One region of the Oscillibacter hominis genome, then DNA from elsewhere that is predicted to be linked to it. Evidence: predicted binding sites of a transcription regulator. Region 1 holds the regulator's gene; the other holds the start of a gene.
The links. Region 1 encodes CtsR, which represses protease genes until heat stress. Its sites were predicted from a motif close to AAGGTCAANNAAGGTCAAAT; they were not measured.
Positions count from the first base shown of each region.

Region 2: H8790_RS03165 (cysteine-rich VLP domain-containing protein) is a predicted target of CtsR. The motif match lies at 1,877-1,896, and genes of this name have one in related genera.

Region 1 covers NZ_CP060490.1:375,954-379,355, reverse strand. The annotation lists gene H8790_RS01960 (ATP-dependent Clp protease ATP-binding subunit) at 1-601, opposite strand, end outside; gene H8790_RS01955 (UvrB/UvrC motif-containing protein) at 648-1,118, opposite strand; gene H8790_RS01950 (CtsR family transcriptional regulator) at 1,173-1,622, opposite strand; gene H8790_RS01945 (DUF362 domain-containing protein) at 1,861-2,034, shown strand; gene H8790_RS01940 (tRNA1(Val) (adenine(37)-N6)-methyltransferase) at 2,176-2,913, shown strand; gene rsmI (16S rRNA (cytidine(1402)-2'-O)-methyltransferase) at 2,910-3,402, shown strand, end outside.
Region 2 covers NZ_CP060490.1:634,148-637,549, reverse strand. The annotation lists gene H8790_RS03175 (transposon-encoded TnpW family protein) at 1-130, opposite strand, end outside; gene mobV (MobV family relaxase) at 182-1,123, opposite strand; gene H8790_RS03165 (cysteine-rich VLP domain-containing protein) at 1,244-1,666, opposite strand; gene H8790_RS03160 (DUF3795 domain-containing protein) at 2,008-2,421, shown strand; gene H8790_RS03155 (helix-turn-helix domain-containing protein) at 2,443-3,246, shown strand.

The DNA of each region.
Region 1 (3,402 bases):
AGAGGATCTGGATCACCCGCTGGATCTCATCGTCCCGGCCGATGACCGGGTCCAACTTGCCCTCCCTGGCTGCTGCGGTCAAATCCCGGGTGAATTCCTTCAGCGTCTTGCTCTTGCCGTCGTCCTTGGTCCGGCTGTCGGCGGGGGGCTGCTGGCTGCGGGGCGCTTCATTCAGCTTCTGCATCACAGCGGAGTAGAGCTTCCGGGGATCCACGCCCGCGGTGCGCAGGATGCGGACCGCCATGTTGCTGCCCTCACGCAGCAATCCCAGCAACAGATGCTCCGTGCCCACATATCCGAATCCGCCCCGCATGGACTCCTCCACAGCGATTTCCACCGCCCGCTTTGCCCGGGGAGTCAGGCCCTGGGCCGGGTCGCTGCCGGGCAGGCCGGCTCCCACGCTCTTGCGGATCAGGTCGCGGACCATGTCCGCGGTCAATCCGGCGTCGGTGAGGCAGCGGTAGGCGATGCCCTCCTCCTCCCGGATCAGGCCTAACAGCAGATGCTCGCTGCCCACATAGCCGTGGCCCAGTTCGCCCGCTGCCTCCTGGGCATAGCGCAGGGCGTTTTCCGCCCGGGGGGTAAATTTATTTTCATTCATTCCGATTCACTCCTTTTTGGAAAGGAGAGGGGGAGTCCCCCCTCTCTTAGGTTTCCTGTTCCTTGGCGTGGATCTGATCCCTCAGCTCCGCCGCCCGCTCAAAGTTCTCGCTTTCAATGGCCTTTTGCATCTCCACCCGCAGGGCGTTCAGCTCCCGCTGACGGGATACCTGCTTCTGCTCCTCTTCGGAGACCAGGTGCTCGTTCTCCTGAGCGGCGGTCTGGCCGCTGCCCAGGGCCGGCATGGAAAAGAAATCCTGGAAAAAGCTGTCGCCCAGCAGTCCGCCGAAGCTGTCGCCAAAGAAGGACTCCCTTCCGCCGGCCAGCATGGGGGTGAACATGGAGGCAAAGCTCCTCTCAAACAGGTTCTGCATACTGGTGTAGCTGTCCTGGATCCTCCGGGTGTACCCTAACTTCTCCGCGCACTCCTGGCACAGATGCTTCTCTTCCACCTTGCCGTTGATATTGCTCTTATACACAAACGTAACTTCATTCTTGCCACAATTTTCGCACTTCATAATCCATACCTCCAATATATCATTACATATTGATTGACCAATTCATTTGACCTGCTACACAGCGTGCACCAGCACCTGTTTGACGATGGACGCCCGCAGACGGTCCCTGTCCTCCCGGGCCACGGACCGCAGCGCGTTGTCGCCGATGGCGATCAGCAGCGTCCGCCCCACGTCCAACTCCACCGCCCCGGATTCCACCAGGTTTCCCAAGATGGCCCGGGCCGATTTCAGATCCAGCTCGTCGCCGATGGAGTTGATGACCTGCATCAACAGCGTCTGGCGATCCACCCGCACTCGTGTGATGCGGATATACCCGTTGCCGCCCCTGCGGCTTTCCACGATATACCCGTGCTCCGGAGAAAAGCGGGTGGACATGACGTAGTTGATCTGGCTGGGCACACAGTTGAACCGCTGCGCCAAGTCGCTGCGCTGCAGCTCCAGTACGCCGTCGGCCTCCTCCAGACTGTCCTGGATAAAGTCCGCGATCAGATCGGAAATTCCCATTCGCTGTCCCGCCTTTCTGTTTCGGTCTTGTAATTTGACTTTGACTTTCTTTGACCTTGTTTCTGATTGTCAGTATACCACGTCGGCATCAAATGTCAAGGGGGAAAGTTTGACTTTCTTTGACCAATTTGAAAACAATTTGTGAATGGGTTTTTGTGAATCAAATAACGAAAACCGCTTGCAATTTTCAGGAATCATGATACAATTGAGAATACAAAAATTTATGGAGGTGCTTCCCATGGCTTACAAGATCACTTCTGCTTGCGTCAGCTGCGGTGCCTGCGCGGATGCCTGCCCCGCCGGCGCAATCAGCCAGGGCGATGATTCCTACATCATCGACGCCAGTGCCTGCTTGGACTGCGGTTCTTGCAGCGATACCTGCCCCAACGGCGCCATTGTTCCCGCTGAATAATCGGACAATACATAAAATACACCGTGGGGCTCCACGGTGTATTTTTGTTGCTTCCGCCTCTGTAATACTATATAATAAAGTAGTTTCATCCGCCGCCTCTGCCGATCCGCGGGGCGGCGATTCCAAATCCGGAGGGCTGCCATGGAGCGGATGGACCAGCTGTGGCCGGGAGGGCCGCGCTATTACTATGACGACGCATATTTTCCCCCGGGCACCGATTCCTTTCTGCTGGGCGCCTTCCCCCGCCTCCGCCCTGGAGAGCGGGTCTGTGACCTGGGCTGCGGCACTGGGCTTTTGGGGCTTTTGATGCTGGCCCGGGAGCCGTCCCTTCATGTCACGGGAGTGGACATCCAGCCTGGCCCCTTGGCCCTGGCCAGGAAAAGCGCCGCGGAAAGCCACTTCGACATGTCTTTTTTACAGGCCGACCTGCGCCATCCGGAACAGCTGCCGCCGGCAGGCAGCTTTGACCTGGTGGTCTGCAACCCACCTTACTTTAAACCGGACAGCGGCTTTGCCGCCCGGGGACAAGCCCGCCGGATCGCCCGGGCGGAGGAGACCGCCTCATTGGAGGAGGTCTGTGCCGCGGCGGCGCGGCTGCTGCGCTGGGGCGGGCGGCTGGCTCTGGTCTACCGGCCGGAACGGCTGTGCGATCTGATGTGCGCCCTGCGAGGCTGCGGCATTGAGCCCAAGCGGCTCCGGTGGGTGGAAAGCCGCATCGGCACCGCCCCTTCCCTGCTGCTTTTGGAGGGCCGGCGGGGCGGCGGGAGCGGCCTCACCACGGAACCGCCCCTGGTGCTCCGGGATCAGCTGGGCCGGGACACGCCGGAGGTAGATGCCATCTACTTTCGAAATCGAACAACGGAGGACGCACCCCTATGAGCGGAACACTGTACTTGGTCGCCACCCCCATCGGGAACTTGGGCGACTTCTCTCCCCGGGCCCTGGCGACCCTGCAGCAGGTGGATTTCATCGCCGCCGAAGATACCCGGGTCTCAGTCAAGCTGTTGAACCATTTCGGCGTCAAAAAACCCATGGTCAGCTACCACGAGCACAACCACATCAGCGCCGGGCAGACCATCCTCAACCGCCTTGTGGGCGGCGAGAGCTGCGCCCTGATCACCGATGCGGGCACCCCGGCCATCAGCGATCCCGGGGAGGACCTGGTCCGCCTTTGCGCAGCGTCCGGGGTCAGCGTGCTGAGCATCCCCGGCTGCTGCGCGGCCGTCAGCGCCCTGGCCGTCTCCGGACTCCCCACCGGGCGGTTCACCTTTGAGGGGTTTCTCACCACCAACAAAAAAAGCCGTCGGGAGCACCTCCAATCCCTGCTGAATGAGCGGCGCACCATGGTCTTCCACGAGGCGCCCCACA
Region 2 (3,402 bases), 260 kb from region 1:
ACTGGCCGCTGTCGCTCATAATGAGCCGCTTGACTTTAGCGACCATATCCTCCTTTGCCTGCTCATTGAACCGGGAGGAAACGATATAGGTAGTGCCGCCGATCCGCCGTTCCAGCGTGACGGGCGGCACAGATTTTTTCCGGGGTGCGTTGTTTGCAGTTTGACTTTGATTGATAGGCTGTCACCTTTCCTTTCTATCATGCTGTTGACGTTGCAGTTCCGTCAGCACGTCCGGGGGAATCCGCTCCACAAGCCGCTGGATATTATGTAATTCGCTTTCCAGTTTCGCCCGTTCCATGCGGTCTTTCAGCTTGCCGCTTTCCCCGGCCCTTGCCCTTGCTTCCAGTTTCTTGTTTTCTTCCAGCAGGTCAGTAATCGTGACCTTGTACTTTTTTAGTTGCCCGCTGAAACTCTCCATCTGCGGAAACCACTTTTTCAGCAGGGCGATGGCCTCCTCTTTCTTCTTTCCGGCGTTCAGCGGGTTAATGCCGTCCAGCGCCGCTTCAATGGATTTTGCCTGTTTGGAGAGGGAAACCGCCTGTTTGAATAGGCGAGTGGGGATATGCTTGCGGCCTGTCTTGTTGGCGCTCTCCCCGCGCTCCAAGTCGGAGTACTTCTCCACCATGTAGGCATGAAAATCGTCCTGCCATCTGGAAAGGCTGGCCCGGTTGCCTAAAATCTCTTTGGCGCACAAACGATTATCTTTCGTCAGCGGCACAAAGGTCAAGTGCATATGGGGTGTGTGCTCGTCCATATGCACCACCGCCGACACGATATTCTCTCGGCCTACCCGCTGGATAAGGAAGTCAGCCGCACGTTGGAAAAATGCCTGTATCTCCTTTGGAGACTTGCCCTTGAAAAACTCCGGGCTGGCGGTTATGAGGGTATCTACAAATCGGGTGCTGTCCTTGCGGGTGCGGCATCCGGCCTGTTCAATGCGGTTTTGGATAAAATGGTAATACCTGCCCTCCGGCTTGACGATATGGAAATTGTACTTGCTCTTTGTCGTGTCAATATCCGGGTTGCTGGAATACTTTTCTTTCTGCCTTTCGTGATGGGCTTCCAACGGCCTTGCCGGGTTGCCCTTGTGTTTTGCAAATCGCAGAATTGCGTATTGCGGCAATCTATCAATCCTCCCTCCTGCGGACATTTCGGGGGCTGTTTCGGGGGCGGGGCATACAAACATACAGCCCCGCCCCAGACAGGCCCTTAAAGTCCTTGATTTATGGGCTTTTGTTGGCCCTTATTTGTCCGTGTTCCTGCGGCGTTTTCTGTCGCTGGCGTTCTTCTGCCGCCTATGTACCCTTGCGGCGCACTCTGGGCAGTATTTGGCCCGGTTGGAACGGGGGACGAAAGCCGCCCCGCACTCGGCGCACCGCTTTACGCTGGCGCTGCGAAATATCCCCGCTTCCAGCGCCTTGTCCTGCGGCAGCACCGCCCAGCGGAACCACTTACAGCAGACGGAATAGGAAATGGTCTGGGGGCAGACACATTCCTCCCCATCGTCCAGCAATAGGCAGTTGCCGCCGTTGTAATTACAGCAGGTTTTGCGAATAAGGGCGTTTGCCCGTTTGCGCTGTGCCGGGGTCATACGGGGCAAGCCGCCGCCCGGTGTGCGCTCTATCTCTGGTAGTTTTTTGCTCATGCGTTCCTCCGCTTTTTTCATATTCTGCCGTTCTCCCGAAAGCCATTCCTGCCCCCTCCCGGCGGCGTGTCCCGGCGTTGGTACGCTGACCTGCTTCGGGCCAACTTGGCCCGAAGTGACTTCTGGACATTTTGTCCACAAGTTGCGGCGTTATGGCGGTACTTCCCCAGTCGGTAATATCTCTTTCGGACGGTCATTCACTTGTGATTGTCCATCGATGAACTAACACAAGTCTACACTTTTTTGACCGCCCATCCCGTATATCCGAAAGGTTGGAAATCTGACTGGAAAACGCACTATTTCCACGCTCTCGGATTTGTGGTAAAATGAAAGGAACAGTAAGCTGACAAGGAGGACGAGCCATGAAAATGCCAACTGAAAAAATTGATACGGCCATGTTTGCCTCCTGCGGCATGAACTGTTTGGTCTGCTATAAACATTGTTATCATAAAAAGCCGTGTGCAGGTTGCTTAAACAGTGATATGGGAAAGCCGGAACACTGCCGCAAATGCAAGATAAAAGATTGTATCAAGGGCAAAGGGCTATCCTATTGTTTTGAGTGTCCCGACTATCCATGCAAGCTGATAAAAAACCTCGAAAAAAGCTACAACAAAAGGTATCAGGCAAGCCTTATGGAGAATAGCGAGTTTGTTCGTCAACACGGTTTGGAAAGGTTCATGGAACAGCAGAAAGAGAAATATACTTGCCCAAAATGCGGGGGTATCATTTCTATCCATGACAGAGAGTGCAGCGAGTGCCAAGAAAGCATGAAATAAGCATTAGAGGAGGTGTGCAGATTGGCGTTGACAATACAAGAACGACTAAAAGACCTGCGTGTGGAGCGCGGCCTGACGCTGGAGCAGCTTGCGGAGCAGACCGGGCTTTCCAAGTCCGCGCTGGGCAGCTATGAAGCGGACGACTTTAAGGACATCAGCCACTATGCCCTTATCAAGCTGGCAAAGTTCTATGGCATGACCGCCGACTACCTGCTGGGGCTGACGGAAACAAAAAGTCACCCAAACGCCGATCTTGCAGACCTGCGTTTGAGTGACGAGATGATAGACCTGCTGAAAAGCGGTCGCATTGACACCGCACTGCTTTGTGAGCTGGCGGCGCACCCGGATTTTGTGAAGCTGCTGGCCGATATACAGATTTATGTGGAGGGTATCGCCGCAACACAGATACAGAACTTGAACGCATGGGTAGACGTGGCGAGGGCTGAAATCGTGGAGAAGTACCAGCCGGGGGAGCATGACAAGACCGCCGGTGTGCTGCAAGCCGCCCATGTGCGGGAGGGCGACTATTTCAGCAGCCGGGTACATCATGACATAGACGCTATCATGGAGGACATACGGGAAGCCCACAGGGGCAGAAGCGACAGCGCCCCGGAGAATACTATTGTGGACGAACTCAAGCGGGATTTGGAGGAAGTGGCGAGATTCAAGGGCAGTCGGGCGGAACAACTGCTGATGGTGTTCTGCAAGCAGACAAAGCTGCGCTATAACAAGCTGACAGAGGAAGAAAAACAATGGCTGACCCGGATTGTCCAAAAATCCGAACTGGCGAAAAGTTATGTGCCGCAACGGGGAAAAAGAAAATAACAAGTACGCCTTAGGCGGATAAGGCGTACTTGACAAATTGGAATTTGGCGAGCTAAGATATTTTTACTTCAGTGAGGTGGTGTGAATGAAGAATAGAAAAAAAACCACCGTATACAACATTGTATTCGCTGTGATTTGTACGGCCTTGTTTTATTT